DNA from 3 places in the Streptomyces sp. V1I1 genome. Region 2 is predicted to be linked to each of the others. Evidence: riboswitches for the same ligand, from Rfam matches in the RefSeq annotation. Region 2 holds a riboswitch; each other region holds the start of a gene.
What was found. A riboswitch is a leader RNA that binds a small molecule or an ion and turns the genes downstream of it on or off. The one in region 2 is predicted to bind cobalamin.
Positions count from the first base shown of each region.

Region 1: it holds a riboswitch for cobalamin, as region 2 does, so the genes downstream of both, QFZ67_RS30490 (cobalamin biosynthesis protein) here and QFZ67_RS08315 (CbtB-domain containing protein) in region 2, are expected to answer to the same signal.
Region 3: it holds a riboswitch for cobalamin, as region 2 does, so the genes downstream of both, metE (5-methyltetrahydropteroyltriglutamate--homocysteine S-methyltransferase) here and QFZ67_RS08315 (CbtB-domain containing protein) in region 2, are expected to answer to the same signal.

Region 1 covers NZ_JAUSZH010000001.1:6,512,415-6,522,497, reverse strand. The annotation lists gene QFZ67_RS30510 (alpha/beta hydrolase) at 1-645, opposite strand, end outside; gene QFZ67_RS30505 (class II aldolase/adducin family protein) at 704-1,366, opposite strand; gene QFZ67_RS30500 (inorganic phosphate transporter) at 1,639-2,892, shown strand; gene QFZ67_RS30495 (hypothetical protein) at 2,905-3,129, shown strand; cobalamin riboswitch at 3,253-3,396, shown strand; gene QFZ67_RS30490 (cobalamin biosynthesis protein) at 3,502-4,467, shown strand; gene QFZ67_RS30485 (cobyric acid synthase) at 4,464-6,029, shown strand; gene cobN (cobaltochelatase subunit CobN) at 6,026-9,676, shown strand; gene QFZ67_RS30475 (putative cobaltochelatase) at 9,960-10,083, shown strand, end outside.
Region 2 covers NZ_JAUSZH010000001.1:1,702,038-1,712,120, forward strand. The annotation lists gene QFZ67_RS08300 (FAD-dependent monooxygenase) at 1-1,192, shown strand, start outside; gene QFZ67_RS08305 (SpoIIE family protein phosphatase/ATP-binding protein) at 1,333-4,014, shown strand; gene QFZ67_RS08310 (histidine phosphatase family protein) at 4,024-4,602, opposite strand; adenosylcobalamin (AdoCbl) riboswitch at 4,713-4,860, shown strand; gene QFZ67_RS08315 (CbtB-domain containing protein) at 4,864-5,079, shown strand; gene QFZ67_RS08320 (CbtA family protein) at 5,108-5,875, shown strand; gene QFZ67_RS08325 (ABC transporter substrate-binding protein) at 6,024-6,902, opposite strand; gene QFZ67_RS08330 (sensor histidine kinase KdpD) at 7,063-8,184, opposite strand; gene QFZ67_RS08335 (response regulator transcription factor) at 8,190-8,981, opposite strand; gene QFZ67_RS08340 (VOC family protein) at 9,137-9,532, shown strand; gene QFZ67_RS08345 (DUF6597 domain-containing transcriptional factor) at 9,472-10,083, opposite strand, start outside.
Region 3 covers NZ_JAUSZH010000001.1:7,596,130-7,606,212, reverse strand. The annotation lists gene scpA (methylmalonyl-CoA mutase) at 1-1,073, shown strand, start outside; gene meaB (methylmalonyl Co-A mutase-associated GTPase MeaB) at 1,087-2,073, shown strand; gene metE (5-methyltetrahydropteroyltriglutamate--homocysteine S-methyltransferase) at 2,174-4,489, opposite strand; cobalamin riboswitch at 4,641-4,871, opposite strand; gene QFZ67_RS35615 (DUF2993 domain-containing protein) at 4,958-6,178, opposite strand; gene helR (RNA polymerase recycling motor ATPase HelR) at 6,857-9,004, shown strand; partial or broken gene QFZ67_RS35605 (hypothetical protein) at 9,106-9,315, shown strand; gene QFZ67_RS35600 (type 1 glutamine amidotransferase domain-containing protein) at 9,312-10,007, opposite strand.

The sequences.
Region 1 (10,083 bases), 4.8 Mb from region 2:
GTCCAGGTCGCGCCACTCGGAGTCGCCGAGGTGCCCGAGCCCGTCGGGGGGCCTGGGGGCGCCCTGGTCCCCTCGGTAGGCGATGTCGAGGACGGGGAACCGCTGGGCGTGCAGGAACGGCAGGAGGTTCAGCGGGTGTTCCCGGGTGGCGCCCAGGCCGTGCACGGTGATCACCCACGTCTCCCGCGGGCCCGGCACGAACCAGGCGGGCAGCGTGCCGAGTTCGCCGGGGATGTCGACATCGCGGTGAGCGAGGCCGAGCGCGCTCCACGGGTCGCCGCTGTGCACCTGCGGGGTGAGCCGCACCCGGCTGCCGGGCTCCAGGCTGCCGCGGCTGACCCGCTCCAGGCGGCGTACTACGGTGTCGACGGGGTGCGACACCCCGTTGAGTACGGGGCCGACGACCGCGTGGACGTCCTTGCCGTGGAGTGCGTACGTGCCGGGGCGCTGTGTGGCGAGGCTGCGGGTCAGGGTCACCTGACCGTCGGCCGTGGCGTGCACGGTCGGCCGGGGCTCGCCGGGCAGCGGCTGCCCTGGCCGCGCTTTGAGCACGGCGTCGCTTGCGTAGCGGCCGGCCGCGATCGCGGCCGCGCCGAGACCTATCAGGGTGGTGACGGCCGCTGCCGTCGCTGTAGCCGGGCGCACCGTTCCAGTGTCGGCATCAGCACGCCTCGCTGCCAGTGGACGGCGGTCGCAGATGGTGTCAGCCGGGCTGGCCGTACCCCTGGAGCTTCTCCGCGGCCTCGCGCAGCTGGGAGCCGGAGAGCAGGCTGGGCGTGTGTCCGGGCAGCGATGCCGCGGCCAGCCAGAGGCGGCACATCCACTCCAGCTGGGCGGTGCGGTCGTATGCCTGGTCGAGGGAGTCGCCGTAGGCGACGGTGCCGTGGTTCTGCAGGAGGCAGGCGGTGCGCTCGCGCAGGGCGTGGAGCATGTTCGCGGCCAGCTCGTCCGTTCCGTACAGGGCGTACCGCGCGACACGGACTGTGCCGCCGAGGGCCGCGGCCATGTAGTGGATGGGCGGGAGCTCGGGGACGAGGGTGGAGACGGCGGTCGCGTGCACGGCGTGGGTGTGGACCACGGCACCGGCGTTCGTGTTGCGGTAGACCTCCAGGTGGAGCGGCAGCTCGCTGGTGGGCGCGAGCTCGCCGAGGAGCTGGTTGCCGTCGAGATCGACGGCGACTGCGTCCGCGGGGGTGAGCCGGTCGTAGGGGACTCCGCTCGGGGTGACCAGGACGAGTCCGCCGACCCGCGCCGAGACATTGCCCGATGTGCCCACCACCAGGCCTTCCGCCGCCGTCCTGCGGGCCGTGGCCACGAGGTCTTCCCACGCCCGTTCGATCGCGTCCTGCCGCACCTGATCGGTCATGCGGGCGATCCTGTCAGGCGGGGCCGCGGCGCCGCAGGGGCAGGCGGGTGACGGAGATCACGCAAACCGCCGCAAAGGGCCGTTTTTCGCTTCCGCGCGGCGTCGGTACCGCACTCCCCCCTTACTGTCACCGAGCCGGCACAAAGCCGTCCGACAAGCGGAGTCACGAATCCTCACTTGAGGACACCGCAACGCCCGTCCCAGTTCATCTTCCGTTCACTCAGGTTAACTACGTTCGCCGGGCCACTGACGTCAAACGATTGCCTGGGTAAATGGAACACATCACCTTGCTGCTCGCGATTGTGATCGTGACAGCGCTCGTGTTCGATTTCACGAACGGTTTCCACGACACCGCCAACGCGATGGCGACGACCATCTCGACCGGCGCTCTGAAACCCAAGACGGCGGTGGCCATGTCCGCCGTGCTCAACCTCGTCGGCGCGTTCCTGTCCGTGGAGGTCGCCAAGACGATCTCCAGCGGCATCGTCACCGAGGACGGCATCACACCAGAGGTCATATTCGCGGCGCTCGTCGGCGCCATCCTGTGGAACCTGATGACCTGGCTGATCGGCCTGCCCTCCAGCTCTTCGCACGCCCTCATGGGCGGACTGATCGGCGCCACCATCGCCTCGGTCGGCGTCGGCGGAGTCAACGGCGGCACCGTCGTCACCAAGGTTCTGATCCCCGCGATCGCCGCCCCGCTGGTCGCCGGCATCGCGGCGTTCCTGGCCTCCCGGCTGACGTACAGAATCGGCAAGAACGCCGACGAGAAGGCCACCGCGAAGGGCTACCGCGCCGGCCAGATCACCTCGGCGGGCCTGGTCTCCCTGGCCCACGGCACCAACGACGCGCAGAAGACCATGGGCATCATCACGCTGGCGCTCATCGCCGGCGGCGTGCTCTCCCCCGGCTCCAACCCTCCGATGTGGGTCATCCTCGCCGCCGGTCTCGCGATCGCGCTGGGCACCTACCTCGGCGGCTGGCGCATCATCCGCACCATGGGCAAGGGCCTGACCGACCTCCAGCCGCAGCAGGGCTTCGCCGCCCAGACCAGCGCGGCCAGCGTCATCCTCGCCTCCTCCAACCTCGGCTTCTCGCTGTCGACCACGCACTCCTGCTCCGGCGCCGTGATGGGCGCGGGTCTCGGCCGCAAGGGCGGCGTGGTCCGCTGGTCCACCGCCACCCGGATGTTCGTCGCCTGGGGCCTGACCCTGCCGGCCGCCGGTCTGGTCGCCGCGGGCTCGGAGTTCGTGACCAAGCAGGGCGACTGGGGTGTCGCGGCCGTCGCGGCCTTCCTGATCGGCGCCTGCGTCGCCATCTGGCTCGTCTCCCGCCGCCAGGTGGTCGACCACACCAATGTCAACGACGTGGACGGCGACGCCGAGCCCGCCGGTGTTGTGACCGCCGCCATCGCGGCCGTCAGCCCGCCGCCGGCCGGCACGCCCGCGCAGGACCTCAAGACGACCATCCCGGCTCAGCCCCACGCGGCCGACTCCGAGCCGACGACGCAGCCGGCCACGGTGTAAGGACAGATCAGCATGAAAATCGACTGGGCAGCACTCGGCTCCGTCTTCGGCGTGAGCCTCGTCGCCACCGTCGCCCTGGTGGGCCTGTTCACCCTGGGCGTCGTGGGCCTGACCAAGCAGGAGTCGGCGGCCGGAGGACGCGGCGGCTCCGCGGTCCTGGCGCGCACGGGCGCATACGCCTGCTTCGCGCTCTGCGCGGCGGCCGTGGCGTACGGGATCTATCTGATCGTCGTCTGACGGCGGCTCACTCAGCACAAGGTCGGGCCGGGCACCCCTTCGGGTGACCCGGCCCGGCCTTTTCCCGTGCCGTAGATGTGGGGCTCGGCACACTGTCCCACCGCAGGTCAAGGGCGAGTTGACGGGCGTTCTCGCACGTGGTGGACTGCCGAGGCCATCTACGGCGACAGAAGAGGAAGCCGGTGCGAATCCGGCGCGGTCCCGCCACTGTCACCGGGGGAGCACTCCCCCGGAAGCCAGGAACTCTCACCGCCGATCACGTCGAACCAGGGCGCGGACACCCTGAGTGAGGACATATCGCCATGCGCGGCTGCGGTTCAGTTCCTGCTGTGGGTACGAGGGCCATTCCAGGCGAAACGTCGGCCTGAACCCATGCGTGCCGACCGCACTTTCGCCTACGGCGCCACCGCCGGCCTGGTCGGCGACCTGCTGCTCGGCGACCCTCGCCGGGGGCATCCGGTCGCCGCGTTCGGACGGGCCGCGGGCGCCGTCGAGCGCGTTCTGTGGCGCGACCACCGTGGCTGGGGCGCGCTGCACACCGCCGTGTGCGCCGGGGGCGCCGCGGCTGCCGCCGCGCTCCTCGCCCGCGGGGTACGGGGCCGCTCCGCCTCGTCCGTCGCGCTGACCGCCGCCGCCACCTGGGCCGTCGTCGGCGGCACATCGCTGGGCCGTGAGGCGCGGGCCGTCGGCGGCGCGCTCGCCGCCGGGGACGTGGAGGTGGCCCGGGAGCGGCTGCCGCATCTGTGCGGGCGAGACCCGCAGAGCCTGAACGAGCAGCAGATCGCCCGCGCCGTCGTGGAATCCGTCGCCGAGAACACCTCCGACGCGGTGGTGGGCGCGCTGGTCTGGGGAGCGCTCGCGGGTGTGCCGGGTCTGGTGGGTTTCCGGGCGGTCAACACGCTGGACGCGATGGTCGGCCACAAGTCGCCCAGATACGGGCGGTTCGGCTGGGCCTCGGCGCGCCTCGACGACGTGGCGTGCTGGCCGGGCGCCCGCCTCACCGCGGGTCTGGCGGTGCTCGCCGGCCAGGACCCGCGCGGAGCCGTACGGGCGTGGCGGGACGACGCGAAGAAGCATCCGAGTCCGAACGCGGGCCCGGTGGAGGCGGCGTTCGCGGGGGCGCTCGGCGTACGGCTGGGCGGAACCCTCTCGTACGGCGGACGCGTCGAGCACCGTCCCGTACTCAACGGCACCGGCCGCCCGGTGCAGTTCGGCGACATCGAACGTGCCGTGCGGCTGTCGCGCCGCGTCGGCTGGCTGACACTGGCGGCCTGCGCCACGGGCCGCGTGGCGGGGCACGCGCTGCGTGTGCGGCACGCCGGAAAGGGGCGGGGATGAGCAGACGGAAGGCCGGGGGGCTGCTGGTCGCCGGGACCACCTCCGACGCGGGCAAGAGCGTCGTCACGGCCGGGATCTGCCGGTGGCTCGTACGGCAGGGAGTGAAGGTCGCGCCCTTCAAGGGGCAGAACATGTCGCTCAATTCGTTCGTGACGCGCGAGGGCGCGGAGATCGGGCGGGCGCAGGCCATGCAGGCGCAGGCCGCGCGCGTGGAGCCGAGCGCCCTGATGAACCCGGTGCTGCTCAAGCCGGGCAGCGACCGCTCCAGCCAGGTCGTACTGATGGGCAAGCCGGTGGGCGAGCTGAGTGCCCGCGGCTACCACGGCGGGCGGCAGGAAGCCCTGCTGAGTACGGTCGTGGAGTGCCTGGAAGAGCTGCGGGGCACGTATGAAGCCGTGATCTGCGAGGGGGCGGGCAGTCCGGCCGAGATCAATCTGCGGCGTACGGACATCGTGAACATGGGCATCGCACGGGCCGCACGGCTCCCGGTGCTGGTCGTCGGAGACATCGACCGCGGTGGCGTCTTCGCCTCCTTCTTCGGTACGACGGCGCTGCTGAGCGCCGAGGACCAGGCGCTGGTCGCGGGGTACTTGGTCAATAAGTTCCGGGGCGATGTGTCGCTGCTCGAGCCTGGCCTGGAGATGCTGCACGGGCTGACCGGACGGCACACGTACGGAGTGCTGCCCTTCGCGCACGGCCTCGGCATCGACGAGGAGGACGGGATGGGGGTCCCCCCGGCCGGAGGCTGGGGGAGCGTCTCCCTGCGCGGCGCGGTACGGGAGTCGGTGGTAGCGCCTCCTGTCGGCGAGGACGTGCTGCGCGTCGCCGTGTGCGCCGTACCGCTGATGTCGAACTTCACGGACGTGGACGCGCTGGCCGCCGAACCGGGCGTCGTCGTGCGGTTCGTGGACCGGGCCGAGGAGCTCGTCGACGCCGACCTGGCGGTCGTGCCGGGCACGCGTGGGACTGTGCGCGCCCTGGAGTGGCTGCGCGAGCGGGGGCTCGCGGACGCGCTGAAGCGGCGGGCCGCCGAGGGCAGGCCCGTACTGGGCATCTGCGGCGGATTCCAGCTGCTCGGCGAGCACATCGACGACGAGGTCGAGTCGCGGGCGGGCCATGTCCCAGGCCTCGGCCTGCTGCCCGTACGCATCCGGTTCGCCGTCGAAAAGACGCTGGCCAGGCCCGTCGGTGAGGCGCTCGGCGAAGCCGTAGAGGGTTACGAGATCCACCACGGCGTCGCCGAAGTACTCGGGGGCAGAGCCTTCTTGGACGGCTGCCGGGTCGGCTCCGTGTGGGGCACGCACTGGCACGGGTCGCTGGAGAGCGACGGCTTCCGGCGCGCCTTCCTGCGCGAGGTGGCCGCGGCCGCGGGACGGCGCTTCGTGCCCGCCCCGGACACCAGTTTCGGCGCGCTGCGCGAGGAGCAGCTGGACCGGCTCGGCGATCTGATCGAGGAACACGCGGATACGGATGCGCTGCTGCGGCTCATCGAGTCGGGCGCACCGTCAGGACTTCCCTTCATTCCACCCGGAGCACCCGGAACACTTGGAGCGCCCGTATGAGCACCGTGCTGTTGCTGTCCACCGCCGACACGGATCTGCTGGCGGCCCGGGCCTCCGGCGCGCCGTACCGGATCGGCAATCCGACCCGTATCGATGTTGCCCAGGAGCTGCCCGCGCTCGTCGAGGGCGCGTCCGTCGCGGTCGTACGGCTGCTCGGCGGCAAGCGGGCCTGGGAGGACGGGCTCGCCGCGCTGCGCGCGTCCGGCGTCCCGACCGTGCTGCTGGGCGGCGAGGCCGCCCCCGACGCGGAGTTGATGGCCGAGTCGTCGGTGCCCGCCGGTGTGGTCGCCGAGGCGCTGCGCTATCTCGTCGAGGGCGGCCCCGGCAACCTGGTGGAGCTGGCCCGGTTCCTCTCCGACACCGTTCTGCTGACCGGCCAGGGCTTCGCGGAGCCGCAGAAGATGCCCGAGTGGGGCGTGCACGGCACGCGCGCGTACATCGAGGGGCGGCCGAGTGTCGGCGTGCTCTTCTACCGGGCCCACCACCTCTCCGGGAACACCGCCTTCGTCGATACCCTCTGCGACCGGATCGAGGCGCGGGGCGCCAACGCCCTTCCCGTGTACTGCGGTTCACTGCGCGGCGCCGACCCGCAGCTGTACGAGCTGCTCGGCAAGACCGACGCTCTGGTCGCCACCGTGCTGGCCGCAGGCGGTACACGCGCCAGTGACGCGAGCGCCGGCGGGGACGACGAGGCCTGGGACGTCGGGGCGCTCGCCGAGCTGAACGTGCCCGTCCTCCAGGGGCTCTGCCTGACCTCGTCGCGGGCCGCCTGGGAGGCGTCGGACGCGGCGCTGTCCCCGATGGACGCGGCGATGCAGGTGGCGATCCCCGAGTTCGACGGGCGGCTGATCACGGTCCCGTTCTCGTTCAAGGAGCAGGGCCCCGACGATGTGCCGGTGTACGTCGCCGACCCCGAGCGGGCCGGGCGCGTCGCCGGAATCGCCGTACGCCACGCGAAGTTGAAGCACAAGCCGAACGCGGAGAAGAAGCTCGCGCTCGTCTTCACCGCCTATCCGACGAAGCACTCGCGGGTGGGCAATGCCGTCGGTCTCGACACGCCCGCCTCCGCGGTGCGGGTCCTGGACGCCCTGCGCGACGCCGGATACGCCGTCGAAGGGCATCCGGACAACGGCGACGAGCTGATTCACCGGCTCATCAACGCCGGCGGCCACGATGTGGAGTGGCTGACCGAGGAGCAACTGGCAGCAGCCCCCGCGCGCGTGCCGCTCGCCGACTACCGCGCCTGGTTCGACAAGCTGGACCCGGAGCTGCGCGACAGCATGCTGGAGCACTGGGGCGAGCCCCCCGGCTCGCTCTACGTCGACGGCGACGAGATCGTCCTCGCCTCCCTCCAGTTCGGGAATGTCGTCGTGATGATCCAGCCGCCGCGCGGCTTCGGCGAGAACCCGATCGCGATCTACCACGACCCCGACATGCCGCCCTCGCACCACTACCTGGCGGCGTACCGGTGGCTCGACCATTCCTTCGGCGCCGACGCGGTCGTCCACATGGGCAAGCACGGCACGATGGAGTGGCTGCCCGGCAAGGGGCTCGGCCTGTCGGCGGGCTGCGGTCCGGACGCGGTGCTCGGCGAACTGCCGCTCGTCTACCCGTTCATCGTCAACGACCCCGGCGAGGGCACCCAGGCCAAGCGGCGCGGCCACGCCACGGTCGTGGACCATCTGGTGCCGCCGATGGCTCGCGCGGACACCTACGGCGATCTGGCAAAGCTGGAGCAGCTGCTCGACGAGTACGCGCTCGTCAGCGATCTCGATCCGACGAAGGCCCCGGCCGTACGGGCGCAGATCTGGACGCTCGTGAAGGCCGCCGAGCTCCACCACGACCTGCATGTCGACGAGCAGCCGGACGACGGCGACTTCGACGAGTTCGTCATGCACATCGACGGCTACCTCTGCGAGATCAAGGACGTCCAGATCAGGGACGGTCTGCACATCCTGGGCGGCGGGCCACAGGCGGAGGCCCGGGTCAATCTCGTACTGGCGGTGCTGCGCGCGTCCCAGGTGTGGGGCGGCCAGGCGAACGCCCTGCCGGGGCTGCGGGCCGCTCTCGCCGAGCACTTCGGCCTCGAGGAGAAGGCGCTGCTCGCCGAGCCGGGCGCGGCGGTGAAGGTACCGGTGGAGCTGACCTCGCTGGTCGAGGGACCCGCGCGGACGGGTGCCGACGCGATCGATCTGCTGGAGCAGCTGTGCCGCCGCCTCGCGGAGGGGATGGAGCAGCGGGGCTGGGACGTCTCGACTGCGGCGGCGCTGGTACGGGATGTGCTCGGCGTCGAACTCCCGGACGCGGTGGCCGTGTTGGGGTTCGCCTGCGAGGAGGTCGTGCCGCGGCTTGCCCGTACGACCGACGAGATCGGCAACATCCTGCGGGCGCTGGACGGCGGCTATGTGCCCGCCGGTCCTTCCGGGTCGCCGACCCGCGGGCTGGTCAACGTCCTGCCGACCGGCCGCAACTTCTACTCCGTCGACCCGAAGGCGATCCCGTCCCGGCTGTCGTGGGAGGTCGGCCAGGCGCTGGCCGACTCGCTGGTGGAGCGGTATCTGGCGGACACGGGCGCGTACCCGAAGTCGGTGGGACTGACGGTGTGGGGCACGTCGGCGATGCGCACACAGGGCGACGACATCGCCGAGATCCTGGCGCTGCTGGGCTGCCGGCCGGTCTGGGACGACGCGTCGCGGCGGGTGACGGGCTTCGAGATCGTGCCCGCGCAGGAGCTGGGACGGCCGCGCATCGATGTGACGGTGCGGATCTCGGGCTTCTTCCGGGACGCCTTCCCGCATGTGGTGGGGCTCATCGACGACGCCGTACGGGCGGTGGCGGAGCTGGACGAACCGGCCGAGGCCAACTACGTACGGGCGCACGCGGACGAGGACACGGCCGCGCACGGCGACCGGCGGCGGGCCACGGCGCGGATCTTCGGCTCGAAGCCGGGGGCGTACGGAGCCGGGCTGCTGCCGCTGATCGACGCCCGGAACTGGCGCTCGGACGCCGACCTCGCCGAGGTGTACGCGGTATGGGGCGGCTATGCGTACGGGCGCGGGCTCGAAGGGCGGGCGGCGCGCGGGGACATGGAGACGGCGTTCCGGCGGATCGCGGTCGCCGCGAAGAACGTCGACACGCGGGAGCACGATCTGGTCGACGCGGACGACTACTTCCAGTACCACGGCGGGATGGTCGCCATGGTGCGGCATCTGACGGGTGAGTCGCCCGAGGCGTATGTGGGTGACTCCGCGGTGCCGGACCAGGTGAAGACGCGCACGCTGGGCGAGGAGACGCACCGGGTGTTCCGGGCGCGGGTGGTCAATCCGCGGTGGATGGCGGCGATGCGGCGGCACGGGTACAAGGGCGCGTTCGAGATGGCCGCGACGGTGGACTACCTGTTCGGGTACGACGCGACGGCGGGTGTCGTCGACGACTGGATGTACGAGAAGTTGTCGGCGGAGTACGTCTTCGACCCGGAGAACCGGGAGTTCATGCAGAAGTCCAACCCTTGGGCGCTGCGGGGGATTACGGAGCGGCTGCTGGAGGCGGCGGAGCGGGGGCTTTGGGCGGAGCCGGACGGGGAGACGCTGGAGCGGCTTCGGCAGACGTACCTGGAGCTCGAGGGCGACTTGGAGGGGGACGAGTGAGGAGGCCTGCCAGCTGCTGGGGCTCCGCCCCACACCCTCCCCCTACGCCCTGCGGGCGTAGGGGGACCCCCACGCCTCAAACGCCGGCGAGGCTTGATTCGGGGCTCCGCCCCGGGCCCCGCGCCTCAAACGCCGGCGGGGTTCCAACGGGGCCCGTTGGGGGTCCCCCCGGACGAAGTCTGGGGGAGATTGAGGACTGGGGGTCCAGGGGACGAAGCCCCCTGGTTACGGGAAAGGGCGGGGTGGGGCAATCTCCCCGCCTGAACACGATCGAGGAGCCCGCATGAGCACCCCATACCCCTTCACCGCGATCGTCGGCATGGACGACCTGCGGCTCGGGTTGCTGCTGAACGCGGTCTCGCCCGCCGTGGGTGGTGTGCTCGTCCGCGGCGAGAAGGGCACCGCCA
Region 2 (10,083 bases):
GCAGGACTCGACGGGCGTGATGGCGGTCCTGAAGAACCGGGACACCGGTGAGCACAGCACCGTGCGTGCCGACTATCTCGTCGCGGCCGACGGGCCTCGTAGCCCCGTCAGGGAACAGCTGCGCATCGGCCAGACCGGCAACGGCGATCTGTTCCACAACGTGAGCATCGCCTTCCGCTCCCGTCGGCTCATGGACGCGGTGGGAGACCGGCGCTTCATCGTCTGCTATCTGACCAACCCCGAAGCGGACGGGGCCCTGCTGCCGGTGGACAACCGGGAGCTGTGGGTGTTCCACGCGCCCTGGCACCCCGAGCGGGGCGAGGCACTCGAGGACTTCACCGACGAGCGCTGCGCCGAGCACATCCGCAAGGCAACCGGTGCGCCGGGCCTGGACGTTGAGATCACCGGCAAGGCGCCGTGGCACGCCGCGGAACGGGTTGCCGGGAGCTACTCGTCAGGCCGGGTCTTCCTGGCCGGCGACTCGGCCCACGAGATGTCCCCGACCGGGGCGTTCGGCTCCAACACCGGCATCCAGGACGCCCACAACCTGGCCTGGAAGCTCGCGCTGGTGCTGGACGGATCGGCGGGTCCCGGGCTGCTCGAGACGTACGACGCGGAGCGGCGCCCGGTGGCGCGCGCGACGAGCGAACGCGCCTCGTCCCGCTCGGCGGAACACAGCCACCCCGGCTACGCACCCGCGGTCACCCCGGGCGGCGGGCGCAAGGGCGGGATCCTCTCGGTGGCGATGGGTTACAGCTATCTGCACGGCGCGGTCCTGGGCGTCGCCCCGGACCGGCCCATCGTGCCGGAGCGCATGGAGCTGATGGGCGCACCCGGCACCCGCGCCCCGCACATGTGGGTCGGCGGGCCCACCGGGCGGGTGTCCACCCTGGACCTCTACGAGCGGTCGTTCGTGCTGCTCAGCGCGGCGGGCACCGCGTGGCAGGCAGCGGCGCGGAGGGTCGCGGAGCGGCTGTCCGTGCAGTTGGACGCGTACGCGGTCGGTGCGGGTCCGGACGCCGATCTGGTCCCCGAGGGCGATGCAGACTGGGCCGCAATGCACGGCACCACGCCCGAGGGCGCGCTGCTGGTACGCCCGGACGGCTTCGTGGCCTGGCGTTCGCCGGGCGCCGTCCAGGATCCGGAGGCGACGCTCCACGCGGCGATGAGCACGCTGCTGAGTCGCGCCTGACCGACGTCCCGCTACCCCACCCAGGCGCAGATCCGCGGGCCGGACCACACTAAATCTGTGGCGAACCCGTCGCGCGTGCGGCCTTTGCGCTCTACGGTGCGCAGATAGCTCTGCGTATGGGGGAGGTGTAGAACTAGGACATGGCCGCACGCTACGGCCGCCCGCGCTCGGTTCTACGGATGCGAACTGTCGCAGGCCAGGTCTTTCTCCTGCAATTGGCGATCGTGGTGTTGCTCGTCGCGGCCGCCATGGTCGCGCTCGTCCTGCAGTCCAGGTCCGACAGCGAGCGCGAGGCCCGCAACCGGTCGGTCGCCGTCGCCGAGACCTTCGCCAATTCGCCGGGCATCGAGGCGGCACTGAAGAGTCCCGATCCGACGGCCGTGCTCCAGCCGCGCGCCGAAGAGGCCCGTAAGCGGTCCGGCGTCGACTTCATCGTCGTCACCAACACCGACGGAATCCGCTACACCCACCCGCTGCCCGACCGGATCGGGAAGAAGTTCGTCGGCAATCTGGGGCCCGCGCTGGCCGGCGGCGTCACGACCGAGAAGATCATCGGGACGATCGGGCCGCTCGTCCAGGCGGTGGTGCCGGTCAAGGGACGTGATGGCTCGGTCGTCGGCCTGGTGTCCGCCGGGATCACGATCGCGCATGTCAGCAATGTCGTCGAGGAGCAGTTCCCCCTTCTGTTCGCGGCCACCGGGGCGGTGCTTCTCGTCACCACCGGCGGTACGGCACTGGTGACCCGACGGCTGCGCCGCCAGACCCACGGCCTCGGCCCGGCCGAGATGACCCGGATGTACGAGCATCACGACGCGGTGCTGCATGCCGTACGCGAGGGCGTGCTCATCGTCGGCGGTGACGGGCGGCTGCTGCTCGCCAACGACGAGGCGCGCAGGCTGCTCAATCTGCCGTCGGACGTGGAAGGCCGCCCGGTCACCGAGCTCGGCCTTGACCCGCTCACCGCCCGGCTGCTCGCCTCCGGGCGGACCGCCACCGACGAGGTGCATCTGGTCGGGGACCGGCTGCTCGCCGTGAACCAGCGGCCGACGGACCAGGACGGCGGCCCGCCGGGCAGCGTCGCGACGCTGCGCGACACCACCGAGCTGCGGGCGCTGACCGGGAAGGCGGATGTGGCACGGGGGCGTCTGAAGCTGCTGTACGACGCCGGTACGGAGATCGGCACCACCCTCGACGTGGTGCGCACCTGCGAGGAGCTGGCGGAGTTCGCCGCGGCCCGGTTCGCCGACTACGCCACCGTCGACCTGGTGGAGGAGGTGCTGCGCGGCGAGGAGCCGACTGCCGCGGGCACCAACCACGACATGCGGCGTATGGCCTTCAGGGGACGGCGGGACGACACCGCGCTCTACCCGCTGGGCAAGCTGATCCGCTTTGTGCCGTCCACGCCGCTGGGTTTCGGCATCCGCAGGGGCGAGGCGGTCATGGAGGCCGATCTGACCGCGTACGCCGGATGGCAGGAGCAGGATCCGGTGCGGGCCAGGAAGCTCGTCGAGCACGGAATCCACTCGATGATCGCGGTGCCGTTGCGCGCCCGCGGCGTGATTCTGGGCGTGGCGATGTTCTGGCGCTCCGAGAAGCCCGAACCGTTCGAGGAGGAGGACCTGTCCCTCGCGGAGGAGCTGGTCGCGAGGGCCGCGGTCAGCATCGACAACGCCCGCCGTTACACCCGCGAGCACACCATGGCGGTGACCCTCCAGCGCAGTCTGCTGCCGCGCGGCCTGCCCGAGCAGAACGCCATCGACGTCGCCTACCGCTACCGGCCCGCGCAGGCCGGGCTCGGCGGGCTCGGCGGTGTCGGCGGGGACTGGTTCGACATCATCCCGCTGCCTGGCGCCCGGGTGGCGCTCGTGGTGGGCGACGTCGTGGGCCACGGCCTGCACGCCGCGGCGACCATGGGCCGGCTGCGGACCGCGGTCCACAATTTCTCCAGCCTTGATCTGCCGCCCGACGAGCTCCTGTGGCACCTCGACGAGCTGGTCGCCCGCATCGACCAGGACGAGACCGCGGACGGCACGGAGGGGGTCACCGGAGCCACCTGCATCTACGTGATCTACAACCCGGTGTCCGGACACTGCACGATGTCACGGGCCGGCCATCTCCAGCCCGTCATCGTCCACCCGGACGGCACCGCGGTCTTCGCCGATGTGCCCGGCGGCCCGCCGCTCGGGCTCGGCGGACTGCCCTTCGAGACCCTGGACCTTCAGCTGCCCGAGGACAGCCGCCTGGTCCTGTACACGGACGGGCTCGTGGAGGACCGCGACCGCGACATCGACGACGGCCTGGCGCTGCTGCGCCAGACGCTGGCGGAGCACGCGGACCGGAGCCCGGAGGAAACCTGCGAGGCGGTGCTGAAGGAGCTGCTGCCGGAACGCCCGCGCGACGACATCGCGCTGCTCGTCGGCCGTACGCGCGTCCTGGACTCCAGCCGGGTGACCGACTGGGAGGTGCCGTCCGACCCGTCGGCCGTGGGCGAGGTGCGGTCCGCCGTCTCCCGCAAGCTGGCCGAGTGGGGTCTGGAGGAGGAGGCCTTCACGACGGAGCTGATCCTCAGCGAGCTGGTCACCAACGCGATCCGGTATGCCACGGGCCCGATCCGCGTACGGCTGATCCGTGACCGCTCCCTGATCTGCGAGGTCTCGGACCACAGCAGCACGTCCCCGCACCTGCGCCAGGCGGCGACCACCGACGAGGGCGGCCGGGGGCTGTTCCTGGTCGCCCAGTTCGCGGAACGCTGGGGCACGCGGTACACCTCGGACGGCAAGGTCATCTGGACGGAACAGCCACTGCCGGCCGAGGGGCAGTGAGCGTGGGTGTCAGCCGGCCTCCGGGCCCAGCGGGCGTCCGCACCTCATGTTCCAGCGGCCCCCGCGCCCGGTGAGTTCCGTCAGGGTCAGAGGCGCGACGTCCAAGCGCCAGAACGCCTCAGGTGGCAGGGACAGAGCCTGCACGATCGCCGCCCGCGTCACCGCCGGGTCGACGACCGCGAGGACACGGCCCGCGTCGGGCGGGAGCGACTCCAGCCACGCGCCCACCCGCGTGCACAGCGACCGCAGCGACTCGCCGCCGTGCGGTGCGCACGACGGGTCACTGAGCCACGCCGACACCGACTCCGGCTCGCCGGCGCTCACTTCGTCCAGTCGTCGCCCACGCCAGCGGCCCAAGTCCCAGTCGCCGAGGGCCTCGGCGGGCTCCGCCCGCAGGCCCAACTCGGCGGCTGTCTCCCGGCAGCGCGCGGACGGGCCGCTCAAGAGCCGGTCGGCGCGAGGCAGCGCACCCGCGGCGGCGCGGGCGCGGCGTGCTCCCGACGCGTCCAGCGGCGCGTCGCCGTCGAAGCGGGCCTCCCGCAGCGCCGTGTTCGTCGCAGGTGAGACCAACATCACCCGTACCGTCATCCCGTGCGCTCCCCTCCCCTTCGCGGCCAAGGAACAAGCACATCATGGGCGTTCGGGCGCCCGTTCACGCGCCCCTGCGCCGTAGCGGTGCAGGCCCGCAAGCGGTACGGTCTCGTGGACATTGACGACGGTGTGACGGAAGCCCGGTGAGAATCCGGCACGGTCGCGCCACTGTGTACCCGTTCCCCGCGGGAAGTCAGACCCAGCACCTTCGTCTCAGGCACCACGATCGGGACGCGTGTTCCCCCAGGAGGTTCTGCCATGGCACAGTCTGTTGCGCCCGCCACCGCCGCACCGGCCATCACCCCCATCTCGCTCACGGCCATCGCCCCCTGGGCGCTCTTCTTCGGCGTTCTGATGCTGGTTCTGCTCTACTTCGTCGGCGCGGAGCAGGGCGCCACCTCGCTCATCTCCGGCGAGAACGTCCACGAGTGGGTCCACGACGGACGCCATCTGCTCGGATTCCCCTGCCACTAGAACTTCTTCAGAGCTCAGGGGAAACACCATGAACTCCATATCTGTCAGAGGCCTGCTCGGCCGCGGCATGCTCGCGGGCCTGGTCGCCGGCGTCTTCGCTCTCGTCGTCGCGTATCTGCTCGGTGAGTCCCCTGTGGACGCCGCCATCGCGTTCGAGGAGAGCCACAGCCATGAGCACGGCGGCGGCGAGGAACTCGTCAGCCGCGCCATGCAGTCCACGGGCGGTCTCGCCACGGGCGTACTGGTCTTCGCCGTCGCGATCGGCGGCATCGCCGCCCTCGCGTTCGCTGTCGCGCTGGGCCGCATCGGCCGGTTCGGACCGCGCGCCACAGCCTTGCTGGTCGCTCTCGGCGCGCTGCTGAGCGTGTACGTCGTGCCGTTCCTCAAGTACCCGCCGAACCCACCGGCCGTCGGTGACCCCGACACGATCGGCCAACGAACAACGCTGTACTTCCTGATGATCCTGCTCAGCGTCCTGCTCTCGGTCGCCGCGGTGATCCTCGGCAAGCGTCTGGCTCCCCGTCTTGGCAACTGGAACGCGACCGTCGCCGCCGCGGCCGCGTTCGTCGTCGCCGTCGGTCTCGCCTTCGCCTTCCTGCCCTCGTTCAACGAGGTGCCGAAGGGCTTCCCGGCAACCGTGGTCTGGGAGTTCCGGCTGGCCACGCTCGCCATCCAGGTCACGGTCTGGACCGTCTTCGGACTGGTCTTCGGTCACCTCGCCGAACGGCTCCTCACCCCGGAGGCTGCCGCGCAGGAGGGGAAGGTCGCATCGCGGGCGACAGCCGCCGCGAACTGACCGAGCTGGGCCTCCGCCCCGGACCCCGCGCCTCAATCTCCCGCCAGACTTCGTCTGGCGGGAGATTGAGGACACGGCCGAAGGCCGTACTGGGGGTCCCCCCACGCCCGCAGGGCGTAGGGGACGGGTCTGCGGGCGCAGCCCCCGGTTATCCCGCAGACGCCTCCACCGCGTCCGCCACAGCGTCGAAGAAGCGTGCGTGCGCGAGGTGGCTGCACGGAATCTCGGGGTTCCACGGCACCAGCCGCGCCCGTCCCGCCACAGGCCGCCACGCCTCGATCGCGCTGAGCCGGTCGACCGGCAGAGCATTGGCGCGTACGTCGCTCAGCACGATGTCCGGCCGCAGCGACACGGCCGCGGTCCAGTCGACGGTGGACCAGCTGGCGCCCGGTCCGCACTCGGGCTCCACGAGGCCGATACCGCAGTCGGCCAGCGCCCGCAGGTCCGCCCAGGCTCGGGGCCTGGCGAGGTGGACACTGTCCCGGGTGGCGGGCGACAGCGCCAGTACGCGTAACCCGGCGGCCCGGGCCGCGAGGGTACGTAACCGGCCTTCCGCACGGGCGAGTTCCACCGCACCCGAGCTGTCGGCGTCCGCTCCGAGCGACCGGGCGAGCGCCGTGAACCGGTCGCGCACGTCACCGAGTGAGCGGCCCTGCCCCACGTCGAAAACCACCACCGGGACCCGTTCCTCGATGTACTTCGCCGTGTCCGGATCCAGGCCGTACACCTGATCGGTGCCGTAGGCGACGGCGACCACCAGGTCGGGGTCCGCCCGCAGGACCGCGTCCGCGTCCACGCGTGATCCCGACCCGAGATAGGCGATGTCCCCTACGGGCAGGGGGCCGGCCTTGGCCGGGTCTGCGGTGTCGCCGTCGTGGTTGGAACCGAAGATGCCCACCGGGCGAATGCCGTGGTCGAAGAGTGTCGCCCCGGCCTGGATGTAGGCGACCGGCCTCGACGGTGTGGTTGCCGCTGCCGCCAGGCGGCCGCGGTCGTCCAGGAATTCCCAGTCCTTCTTACGCGCCATACCGTCCCCACCCCTGCCTATTGCCGGTTACAGATCGCGACGCCTCCCCCGAGGGCATCGACGTTTGACTGCCCGGCGGGCTCGGCGGTCACTCATGCGGACCGTCGCCGTTTCAACCGCCTCTTGCTTCAACGACCCTGTGGCTCAACGACCCTGTGGCTCAACGGCCTTGGGCCGCAGCCGCGGGCAGCGACACCTCGAAGCGGCAGCCGCCCGTCACATTGCGTACGTCGGCGTGGCCCGCGTGCGCCTCGACGATGCCGCGGACGATGGCGAGGCCGAGACCCGCGCCGGCCGGGGGCGTACGGGCCTGCGTGCCGCGCCAGCCCGTGTCGAAGACGCGGGGCAGGTCCTCCTCCGGGATGCCGCCGCAGCCGTCGGTGACGGACAGCACCACCCACTCCTCGCGGCGCTCGGCGGCGACGGCGACCGTGCCGTCGGCCGGGGTCCGGCGAATCGCGTTGACCAGGAGGTTCGCCAGGACGCGGGTCATCTCCTTGCCGTCCACCTCGACCGGGAACGGCTCGACACGGTCCCCGACGAGGCGTACGCCGTACTCGCGGGCGAGCGGGTCCGCCCCGGCGAGCGCCTCGCCGACCAGGTCGTACACCGACATCGGGGTGGGTGTGAGGGCCAGCGTGCCCGCGTGGATGCGGGAGAGCTCGAAGAGGTCGCCGACCATGGAGTTGAGGCGGTCGACCTCGGTGCGGATCTGGCGGAAGTAGCGCTCTGGATCCTGGACGACGCCGTCCTCCAGGGCCTCGGACATCGCGCGCAGCCCGGCCAGTGGAGTGCGCAGATCGTGCGAGATCCAGGCGACGAGCTCGCGGCGGGAGGTCTCCAGGGCGCGTTCGCGCTCGCGGGAGGCGGCGAGCCGGTCGCTGGTGGCGGCGAGTTCGCGGCTGAGTGCGGCCAGTTCGGCGGTGGACGCCCCGTCGGGGGCGGCGAAGGAGCCGCCGTCGCCGAACGAGCGTGCTGCCAGGGTGAGTTCACGGCTGCGGGCGACGACCCAGCGGCCGAGCAGCAGCGCGGTGGCGAGCGAGACGACCGCCGCCATCGCGACGACCGTGGTGACGACGGTGAGGTCGTGCGCGGACAGGAACATGGCCTGGGCGACCGCGAGCGTACCGGCGAGCATGGCGGTGACCGCGACGGCGGCGACGACGGTGAGGGAGACGGCGACGGACCGGTGGCGCAGCAGACGCAGGGTCAGCGCGCCGAGGAGGCCGACGGCCGCGGCCCCGAGGAAGGCGAAGAGCGCGATGAGGAGCATGTCCCGCACGGTGATCAGGCCTCTTCTCGTGGTGCGTGGCCGTTTGGAACGTGGCCGTGCGGTGCGTGGCCGTGCGGTGCGTGGCCGTGCGATGTGCCGTCGCCCGGGGAGGCGTCCTCCGGCACGTCGAAGCGGTAGCCCACGCCCCACACCGTCTGGATCAGCCGCGGCCTGGCCGGATCGTCCTCGATCTTGCCGCGCAGCCGCCGCACATGAACCGTGACGGTGGACAGATCGCCGAACTCCCAGCCCCACACGTCCTGCATCAGCCGCTCCCGCCCGATCGCCTCCCCCGGGTGCCGCATCAGATGCGCGAGCAGGTCGAACTCCCGCAGGGTCAGGCCCAGTTCACGCCCGTCCTTGGTGGCCCGCCGCGCCGCCGGGTCCAGCACGATGCCCGCGGCCGCCAGTTCGGGCCCCGCCCGCCGCTCCCCCGCCGCTCCGCCCCGGCGCAGTACGGACTCGACCCGGAGCACCAGCTCGCGCGGGCTGAACGGCTTGGTGACATAGTCGTCCGCGCCTACTTCGAGCCCCAGGATCCGGTCGTCCTCGTCGCCGCGCGCGGTCAGCATGATCACCGGCACGGCGGCGGGCGCGCCGGCCCGGAGCCTGCGGCACACCTCCAGGCCGTCCATGCCCGGCAGCATCAGATCGAGGACGACCAGATCGGGCAGCCGGGCGGCGGCGAGCCGGAGCGCCTGGGGCCCGTCGGCGGCCCGGTCCACGGTGAAGCCCGCGCGCTCCAGATAGCCGGTGACGACCTCGGCGACGGTCGGATCGTCGTCGACGACCAGAATGTTGTGCATACCGCCAGTGTCCTCGTACGGAGCACGGTCCACGGCACGCGTCGCCTTACGAAACCATGACGCCCGAAGAGTCGCCCGAAGAACTGGGTCCTGCGAAACCGCAGACGTCCGATTCGTTCAAGACCGCAGGTCCGGGCCCTGCCTACGGTGAGGTCATGACTCCACGACTCGATGCGATCGGCCTCGTCGTCGCCGACATGGCCGCCTCGCTCGCCTTCTACCGCCGGCTCGGCCTGGACATCCCCGCCGAAGCCGACTCCGCGCCCCACGCCGAGGCGACGCTGCCGAGCGGGCTGCGCGTGCTGTGGGACACCGAGGAGACCGTCCGCTCCTTCGACCCCGGGTGGACCCGGCCCACCGCCGGCGGCGAGCGTCTCGGTCTCGCCTTTCTCTGTGGCAGCCCCGCCGAGGTGGACTCGGTGTACGCCGAGCTGATCGAGGCCGGCTACCACGGGCACCGGAGGCCCTGGGACGCCTTCTGGGGACAGCGTTACGCGCTCGTCCTGGACCCCGACGGCTGTGCCGTCTCGCTGTTCGCCAGCGCGGAATAAGCCCCCAGGGTGATTCCGGCCAGATCGCGCATCTCGCGGGCGAGGTGCGCCTGGTCGGCGCAGCCCGCGGCGAGTGCCGCTTCGGCGTACGGCACACCTTCCCGTACGAGCGTCAGTGCACGCTGCAACCGCAGCACCCGGGCCAGCGTTTTGGCCCCGTAGCCAAAGGCGTCCAGGGAGCGGCGGTGCAGCTGGCGCGCGCCGAGGCCGATGGCGTCCGCCGCGCCCGCGACCGTGCCGCCCGCCATCAGGCGGCGCACCACCTCGCCCAGCAGCGGATCGGGCGGGCCGGCCGCGGCCGCACGGCGCAGCGCCACGTCCTCCAGCTCCGCCACCGGGTCCGCGGCCTCGTCGATCCGCTCGGCGAGGCGCCGGGCCTCGGCGCCGCCCCACAGGTCGGCGAGCTCGACCCGGCGGTCGCGCAGCTCGTGGGCCGGTACGCCGAGGAACGCGGGCGCGGTCCCGGGCGCGAAGCGGACGCCCGCGTACCGCAGGACGGGCGCGCCCTCGGGGATGTGGGCGTGGGTGTCGGGTCCCGCCACGAGGAGGCG
Region 3 (10,083 bases), 5.9 Mb from region 2:
CCACCGACTTCTCGGCGCGCATCGCCCGCAACACCCAGCTGCTGCTCCAGCAGGAGTCAGGGACCTGCCGGGTCATCGACCCCTGGGGCGGCAGCGCATACGTCGAGAAGCTCACATACGACCTCGCGCGGCGCGCCTGGCAGCACATCGAGGAGGTCGAGGCGGCGGGCGGCATGGCGCAGGCCATCGACGCCGGCATCCCGAAGCTGCGCGTCGAGGAGGCCGCGGCCCGTACGCAGGCCCGCATCGACTCCGGCCGTCAGCCCGTCATCGGCGTGAACAAGTACCGCGTCGAGACCGACGAGCAGATCGATGTGCTCAAGGTCGACAACTCATCGGTGCGCACTCAGCAGATCGAGAAGCTGCGGCGGCTGCGGGCGGAGCGCGACGAGAACGCCTGCCGGGACGCGCTGCGCGCACTGACCGCCGCCGCGGAGGCGGGCCCGGGCGGCGCCGGCCTGGAGGGCAATCTGCTGGCGCTCGCGGTGAACGCGGCGCGCGCGATGGCGACCGTCGGCGAGATCTCCGACGCCCTGGAGAAGGTGTACGGGCGGCACTCGGGGCAGATCCGTACGATCTCCGGTGTGTACCGAAACGAGGCCGGCACGTCGCCGGCGGTGGAGCGGACCCGCGCGCTGGTCGAGGAGTTCGAGCAGGCCGAGGGCCGCCGTCCGCGCATCCTGGTCGCCAAGATGGGCCAGGACGGTCATGACCGCGGCCAGAAGGTGATCGCCACCGCCTTCGCCGACCTGGGCTTCGACGTGGATGTCGGCCCGCTGTTCCAGACGCCGGCCGAGGTGGCCCGCCAGGCGGTGGAGGCGGACGTCCACATCGTCGGCGTCTCCTCACTGGCCGCCGGGCACCTGACGCTCGTACCGGCGCTGAAGGAGCAACTGGCCGCCGAGGGACGGGAAGACATCATGATCGTGGTGGGCGGGGTGATCCCGCCCCAGGACGTCGAGACGCTGCGCGAGGCCGGGGCCGCCGCGGTCTTCCCGCCCGGCACAGTGATCCCGGACGCCGCCCAGGACCTGGTGAAGACGCTGGGTGCCTCGCTCGGCCACGAGTTGTAGGACTGCGCCCCGGATGCATCCCACGATCGACATCGACAGCTATGTCAAGGGCGTGCGTGAAGGATCGCGGGCCTACATCGCCCGCGCCGTCACGCTCGTCGAGTCCACCCGCGCCGACCATCGCGCGCTCGCCCAGCAGCTGCTGACCGAGCTGCTGCCGTACTCCGGAGCGGCACGGCGATTGGGCGTCAGCGGTGTGCCCGGCGTCGGCAAGTCGACGTTCATCGACGCGCTCGGCACGATGCTCACCGGCCTCGGCCACCGGGTGGCGGTGCTGGCCGTCGACCCGTCGTCGACCCGGACGGGCGGCTCCATCCTGGGTGACAAGACCCGGATGGAACGGCTCGCGGTGGACCCCGCGGCGTTCGTGCGGCCCTCCCCCACCTCCGGCACGCTGGGTGGGGTGGCCAAGGCGACGCGCGAGACCATCATCGTGATGGAGGCCGCCGGCTACGACGTCGTGCTCGTCGAGACGGTCGGCGTCGGCCAGTCGGAGACCACTGTGGCCAACATGGTGGACTCCTTCCTGCTGCTGAGCCTGGCCCGTACCGGTGACCAGCTCCAGGGCATCAAGAAGGGTGTACTGGAGCTGGCCGACGTCATCGCCGTCAACAAGGCGGACGGCCCGCACGAGCGCGACGCCCGCTCGGCGGCCCGTGAACTGGCCGGTGCGCTGCGGCTGATGCACCCCGCCGACGCGGCGTGGACTCCCCCGGTCCTGTCCTGCAGTGCCCGCGAGGGCACCGGCCTCGACACCCTCTGGGAGCGTCTTGAGCAGCACCGGGCGCTCCTCGACTCGACGGGCCGGCTCGCCGCCAAGCGCCGGGACCAGCAGATCGACTGGGCGTGGGCGATGGTCCACGACGAGCTGCGGGACCGGCTGCACGGCCATCCCGAGGTACGGGCGCTCGCGCCCGGTCTCGAACAGCAGGTGCGGGACGGGGAGTTGACGGCGACGCTGGCCGCGGAGCGCATCCTGGAGGCATTCCAGCGGCGGTAGCGGGTCCGGGGCGGGCGCGAGTCCCGCAACTGGGGGCTCCGCCCCGGACCCCGCGCCTCAATCTCCCCCAGACTTCGTCCGGGGGGACCCCCACGGGGCTCTAAAGGGGCAGCCCGGACCGGACCTCGCGGGCCGCGGCGACCAAGTGCTCCAGTGACGTACGCACCTCTGGCCAGCCGCGGGTCTTCAGACCGCAGTCGGGGTTGACCCACAGCCGCTCAGCGGGAATCGCGTCAAGTCCCTTGCGCAGCAGTGCGGTTGCCTCCTCGGTGCTGGGCACCCGCGGCGAGTGGATGTCGTAGACGCCGGGGCCGACCTCGCGCGGATAGCTGGTCCTCGCGAGTTCGTCGGCGACCTGCATATGGGAGCGGGCGGCCTCCAGGCTGATGACATCCGCGTCGAGGTCGTCGATGGCCCGGAGGATGTCCCCGAACTCCGCGTAGCACATATGCGTATGGATCTGGGTATCGGGACGGACGCCGCCGGTGGTGAGGCGGAACGCCTGTGTCGCCCAGGCCAGATAGGCCTCGTGGCCGGCCCTCCGCAGCGGTAGCGTCTCGCGCAGCGCCGGTTCGTCCACCTGGATGACCGAGGAGCCCGCGGCCTCCAGGTCGATCACCTCGTCGCGCAGCGCGAGGGCGACCTGTCGTGCGGTGTCGGCGAGCGGCTGGTCGTCGCGGACGAAGGACCAGGCGAGCATGGTGACGGGCCCGGTGAGCATGCCCTTGACGGGACGGCTGGTCAGCGACTGGGCGTACCGGGTCCAGCGGACGGTCATCGGGTCGGGCCGGGAGATGTCGCCGGCCAGGATCGGCGGCCGGACATAGCGGGTGCCGTACGACTGGACCCAGCCGTGCCTGGTGGCGAGGTAGCCGCTCAGCTGCTCGGCGAAGTACTGCACCATGTCATTGCGTTCGGGCTCGCCGTGTACGAGGACGTCGATGCCGGTCTTCTCCTGGAAGGAGATGACCTCGCGGATCTCGGCCTCGATCCGCTTCTCGTACCCCTCGGCGTCGATGCGTCCGGACCTCAGGTCTGCCCGCGCGGTGCGCAACTCGCTGGTCTGCGGGAACGAACCGATCGTGGTCGTGGGAAGGAGGGGCAGGCCCAGGCGCGAGCGCTGGGCGACCGCACGCTCGGTGTACCGGAGGCTGCGCCGGGCGTCGGCCTCGGAGACGGCCGCGCAGCGGGCCCGTACGGCGGGATCGTGGGTGAGCGCGGAGGTGGCGCGGGAGTGCAGGTCGGCCCGGTTGGCGGCGAGTTGGGCGGCGATGCTGCCGGCCCCCTCGGTCAGTCCGCGGGCCAGGGTGACCACCTCGGCCGTCTTCTGGCGAGCGAAGGCCAGCCAGCGCGCGACCTGCGTGTCCACGTCCCGTTCCGCGGCAGCGTCGAGGGGCACGTGCAGCAGGGAGCAGGACGCCGCCACATCCACCCGGTCGGCGAACCCCAGCAGGGTGGCGAGTGTGGCGGTCGACTTCCCGAGGTCGTTGATCCATACGTTGCGGCCGTCGACGACTCCGGCGACGAGCCGCTTGCCGGGCAGGCCGCCCACTGCAGCGAGGTCGCCGAGGTTGGCGGCGGCAGGCCCGGTGAAGTCGAGGGCGAGTCCGTCGATCGGCGCCATGGCCAGCACGGGGAGGGCGTCGCCGAGCCGCTCGAAGTAGGAGGCGACCAGGAGTTGGGGCCGGTCGGTGAGCCTGCCCAGCTCCCGGTAGGCGCGGGCCGCGGCATTCAGCACGGACCGTGGCTGGTCCTGGACCAGGGCCGGCTCGTCGAGCTGCACCCACTGCGCGCCCGCGGCCCGCAGGTCGAAGAGCACTTCGGCGTACACCGGAAGCAGCCGATCGAGGAGGGTGAGCGGTTCGAAGTCTGCGAGGACGCCCGGCGCGGGCTTGGCGAGCAGCAGATAGGTGATGGGTCCGACGAGCACCGGACGGGCGGTGAGACCGAGCGCGAGCGCCTCCTTCAGCTCGGCGACCTGCTTGGCGGAGTCGGCGGTGAAGGCGGTGTCGGGGCCGAGTTCGGGCACGAGGTAGTGGTAGTTGGTGTCGAACCACTTGGTCATTTCCAGAGGCGCGACGTCCTGGGTCCCGCGGGCCATGGCGAAGTAGCCGTCGAGCGTGTCGGCCTCGACGGCCGCACGGTGGCGCGCGGGAATGGCGCCGACCATGACGCTGGTGTCCAGGACATGGTCGTAGTACGAGAAGTCGCCGGTGGGCACTTCATGGATGCCGGCGTCGGCGAGCTGCTGCCAGTTGCCGCGGCGCAGTTGAGCGGCTGTCTCCCGGAGGGCGTCGGCTCCGACACGGCCCTTCCAGTAGCCCTCGATGGCCTTCTTCAGTTCCCGGTCGGGGCCCTGGCGCGGATAGCCGTAGACAGTGGCCCTGGCTCCGGCGGCTGAGGATGTGCTGGTCACGGAACTCTCCTTCGCGAGTACTCGTCAGACGACCCCGGAGCGGATCGTGGAACGCGAAGGAACGGCAACCGGAGCAGCGACCGGCACGCTTGTGCCTGTGCTGCCCGTACCGCCGACCCGCCCACGAGGTCACCGAGATCTCCGCGCACGTCGGTCGCGCACGGGCAGTGGCAGGTCTTCGGACTTGTGGGCACGCCTTCCTCGTACGTGTCGTACGAAGGCACCTACTGGCCGTCGCTTCCCGGATCCGGTTCCGGATCCAGTGCGTATGACGGCGGTCGTTCCCACTTACCGCTGCGGGGCAGTTCCGGATTTCCACCGGATTCCCTCTTGCGACGCGCCTGCCTGGAGGGCAGGGCGAACCAACTGCGAGACCCAGCCTAGGCGCTGCCCCTCGCGGGGAACACCCCCGCCCCCGGCGGGGGCGTGGGTGTCAGCTTCCGGTCCTGCTCACTTCCTCGGTCCCGTTCACTTGCCCGTTCGCGCGGCGTCCCCGACGCGCAGGCCGGATCCGGCCACGCGCGCCTTGATGCCGTCGCGCTCCACGGTGATGTCCCGCAGCCGCAGCTCACTGAGCGAGTCGGGCAGCTCGAAGGAGAGGGAGAGCCGCTCCGAGAGCTCCGGCGGCCTGACCGCGAGCAGTCCCTTGACCAGCGCGGGGTCGATGCCCGCTTTCTCCAGCAGTTGTGGATGCGCGATCACCACATCGACGAGGTTGACCTTCATCAGACGTTCGGCGAACTTCGGCGCTCCGGTGAGCCGGTGGAGTTCCTCCTCGCTCCGCAGCGCCCGGCGCACCTGCTCCTTGGGCACTCCGAGCCGGTCCACGATGGCGGGCACCGCCAGCAGTGCCTTCGCGCGGGCTGCTTCGCGGCTGATCCGCTCGGCCGTCTCGCGGTGCAGCCGCAGTCCCGAATGGTCTGCGTCCTTGCCGGGCCGATAGGTGGCGACACCGGGAATGTCGAGCTGCATGTTGTCGAGGGTGGTGGTGAGGGCCCGGCTGTTGTCGCGCCGGATGTGCGCACGGGCACGTACGCGCAGTTCCTGTCCGGCGATGGCGAGTTCGCCGTTCACGCGCACCCCGTCGGCGCCGCTGCCGGTGAACCGGAGCTGTGAGGCGCCCAGTTCGCGGTTGAGGTCGTCGAAGGAGAGCAGCACCTCGCCGTCGAGGTTGCCGATGACGGCGCCCTTGATGGAGGTCGGGGCGTCGCCGACGATGCGTACGTCCTTGGCGGTGGCCCGCACTTCGGCGAGCGAGACACGGTCGGCTGAGACATCCGGCACCGTGACGTCGACCTGGTCGATCCGCTCGTCGATGAGCTGGGTGAGGAAGGGGAAGCCGTGGATGTCCACGTCGGGCCTGGTGGCGAGTGAGAGCGACTGCTGGAGCTTGTCCGCCGCCTTGATCTGCGCGTACGCCTCCGCGAGCCGGTCGGCGAGCAGCAGACAGACGGTGCACAGGAGCGCCGCGACGGTCAGCTTCACCACCGCGGGCAGAGCCGCGAGACGGCTCTGCCCGCGGTGGTTGGGCGGTGACCAGTCGTCCTCGTCGTCGAGGTCCGAGGTGAGCCCGAGCTCCAGCGGGTCCCGCGGGACGTAGTTGGCGTAATCGGGTTCCGGGTCTGCCAGTTGAGCGAGTTCTTCGTACGGATTTCGTGAATGCGCTGATATGCGTGTGGGGGGTCGCATCGGCTCATCCCACCATGCGAGCCACCCTCGAACGCAAGTCCTACCGTGCGTACGTGATGGTTTGAGCCAAAATTTCGGCGATCCGCCGCCTGCCGGGCCCGCGCAGCGCCTGGGGCGTGTTTCACAAAGTGCTGGTCCAGGACGACTCAATGTGGTCCAGGTCGGCCTGGGACAGCCGCAGCGCCGACGGCGATGTTCCGACGGACAACACCTGCCGCTCGGGCACGTTTCATGGCGGCGCTCTCGACGATGTCCGAGCCGGCCTTGCTGAAGAGGGTGCGAACTTCTCGTTCCGCGGCTGCATGTAGGCCCATGGGAGATCCTCCTGGGCCGACGAAACCGCCGTACGTGGCGCGTCGCCGCCTCGCGAAGGGCTTGTCCGTCCACAGCGGGCGAAATAGGCAAAGGAGAGTACCCACCCCTTGCCACTCTCAACTTATAGCGCACCGGGGGGCTTGCGGCAAGACCCGGGTCGTGCCGCAGAATCGCTGGCCGAGGGCCAGAACCTGCGGAAATGGGAGATTCACGAAGTGCATTTGTTGTTGTCGGTTTATGGGTCGTGCGGTGACGTCGAGCCGGTGGTGGGATTCGCGCTGCGGTTGCGGGCACTCGGCGCCGAGGTGCGGGTGTGCGCGCCGCCGGACTTCGCGGGCGCGACCTCGGATCGGAGCTGATGGCATGAATCCCCTGACCACCAGCGCGTTCGACCTTCCCGACCACCTCTCCCTCAAAGCAGACCCGATGCTGGTCGCCGACGACGAGCAGCACTTCGCGGCCATCGCGGAGAGCCTCGAGCAGGCGATCGCCGAACTGTCCGACCGCCTCGATGCCGAGCGCAAGGCGCCCGGCGGCATTGGCCGGGAGGCCATGGAGCGGGACATGGAGATTCACCGGCTGACCGGTCGTCTGCGCGCCTTGCGTCGCTTCGGTTTGGACCTGTGCCTCGGACACATCGTCGGCGCGGACAACCCCGAGCCCATGTACATCGGACGACTTGGCCTCACCGACAGCGCGGGTCGTCGGCTGCTGCTCGACTGGCGCTCCCCCGCGGCTGAGCCGTTCTTCGCGGCGACCCACGCCAACCCGATGGGCCTGGCAAGCCGCCGCAGGTATCGCTGGATCCGCGGCCGGATCAGCGACTACTGGGACGAAGTGTTCACCGCTGACGGGCTTGAACGGCACGCCGCGCTCGACGACCAGTCTGCCTTCATCGCCAGCCTGGGCAGCAACCGGTCGGCCCGGATGAGAGACGTGCTCGCCACCATCCAGGCCGACCAGGACGCCATCATCCGGGCGGGATCCCGCGGCGCTCTCGTCGTCGACGGCGGTCCGGGTACGGGGAAGACCGTCGTCGCTCTGCACCGCTCCGCCTACCTCCTGTACTCCGACCCTCGCCTCGGTCACCGTCGGGGAGGCGTGCTGTTCGTCGGTCCGCACCAGCCCTACCTGGCCTACGTCGCCGACGTCCTCCCCAGCCTCGGAGAGGAGGGCGTGCAGACCTGCACCCTTCGGGACCTCGTCGCCGAGGGAGCCGGAGCAGCGATCGAGACCGACCCGGACGTGGCCCTCCTGAAGTCGTCCGCGAACATGGTGACGGCGATCGAGACTGCCGTCAGGTTCTACGAATCGCCTCCCACCGAGGGGATGACGGTCACGACCTCCTGGTCCGACATCTGGCTGAGCGCCGACGATTGGGCCGAGGCGTTCGAAACACCAGGACCAAGTACTCCGCACAACGAGGCGCGCGACCAGATCTGGGAGGAGCTGGTCACGATCCTGATGGACAAGCACGACGGCGACGTCTCGCCCGACCTGTTCCGGAAGTCGCTGCTGCAGGACAAAGAGCTGGTCACGACACTCAACCGCGCGTGGCCGCTGCTCGAAGCGGCTGACCTCGTCGGAGACCTGTGGTCGGTACCCGCCTACCTGCGGATGTGCGCTCCCTGGCTCAGCCCCGACGACGTTCGGAAGCTGCAACGCGCGGATGTCCAGGCCTGGACGGTGTCCGACCTGCCGCTCCTGGACGCCGCACGGCAGCGGCTCGGCGACCCGGAGGCGTCACTGCGCAGGCGTCGGCACGACGCCTCTGTCGCCGCCGAACGCGAGCGCATGGCCGGCGTCATCGACAACGTGCTCGCGGCCGATGACGACGGTGAAGGTGCGGTGACGATGCTGCGCGGACAGGACCTGCAGGACAGCCTGATCGACGAGACCGCACTGCCCGGCACCGACCCGGAACCTCTCGACGGCCCGTTCGCGCACATCGTCGTGGACGAGGCTCAGGAACTGACCGACGCAGAGTGGCAGATGCTGCTGCTCCGCTGCCCGTCCCGGAGCTTCACCATCGTCGGGGACCGCGCCCAGGCCAGGCACGGGTTCACAGAGTCGTGGCAGGAACGGCTCGAGCGGATCGGGCTCGACCGGATCAACGTGGCCTCCCTGAGCATCAACTACCGGACGCCGGAAGAGGTCATGGCGGAAGCCGAGCCGGTCATCCGGGCCGTGCTCCCGGACGCCAATGTGCCGACCTCCATCCGCAGCAGCGACGTCCCCGTCGTACACGGATCTGTTTCGGATCTGGACTCGATCCTCGACACCTGGCTCGTTGCGCATGCCGACGGGATCGCCTGCGTCATCGGCGATCCCACGTTCCGGGCGACGTCCCGCGTCCGCTCGCTGACCCCGGAGCTGTCGAAGGGGCTCGAGTTCGACCTGGTCGTCCTCATCGACCCAGAGGCGTTCGGCAAGGGCATCGAAGGAGCGGTCGACCGCTATGTCGCGATGACCCGAGCGACCCAGCAACTCGTCATCCTCACGAGCTCCTGACGTCGGCCAAGACAATGTGATCGCCGCCCGCCGATCATGAGGACCGCCACCGAAGGAGTCTGCCTGTGCTTCGCGGTCCGCGCCGGGCCGAGTCGGGCGCCGAGGACGATCCGGCCTGGTTCGCCTCTGTTGCTGTCCTGGACACGGTCGGTTACGAGATCGTCCTGCGGGATACCCACCCGCCGCGAGCACGAGGTCGTCACAGAGACGAGTATCGTCGCATCGCCAAGGGGCTGACCATCTGGATGGCGGGTCGCGACAATCTCGGCCAACCAACCAGACGGCTCAGCGACTTCTACAACACGACCTAGCCCAGGACCTTGAGGATCTCGGCGGCGAGCGGGGCGGACGAAGCGGGGTTCTGGCCGGTGACCAGATTGCGGTCCACGACCACCTTCGGGGCCCACGGCTCGCCCTCCTGGAAGTCCGCGCCGAGTTCGACGAGCCGGCTCTGGAGCAGCCACTTCGCCTTGTCCGCCAAGCCGGCCTGCGTCTCCTCCGCGTTGGTGAAACCGGTCAGCCGGTAGCCGGTGAAGGGCCAGGAGCCGTCCTCGCGCTCCGCGGCGAGCAGCGCGGCCGGCCCGTGGCAGACCACGCCGAGCGGCTTGCCGGAGTCCAGGGCGGCGGTGAGCAGCTTGCCGGAGTCGGCGTTGACGGCCAGGTCCTCCATCGGGCCGTGGCCACCGGGGTAGAAGACCGCGTCGTAGTCGGCCAGGTCGGCCTCCTCCAGCTTCAGCGGTCGCTGGAGGGCGGCGATCGAGGCCAGCTCGGTGGCGATCACGTCGGCGTTCTCCTTACCTCCGTTCACCTCGGGCGCGAGGCTCGCCCTGTCCACGGTGGGTACGACACCACCTGGCGTGGCAACGGCGATGTCGTGCCCCGCATCGGTGAAGGCCCGGTAGGGAGCCACGAGCTCTTCCGCCCAGAAGCCGGAGGGGTGCCGGGTGCCGTCGGCCAGGGTCCAGTGGTCCGCGCCGGTCACCACAAAAAGGATCTTCGCCATCTCACATCTCTCCGTCGAAAGGTCGCTGATGTTCTCGAACGTAGACCGAAGAGCCATTGGGATCCAATAGGCTCCA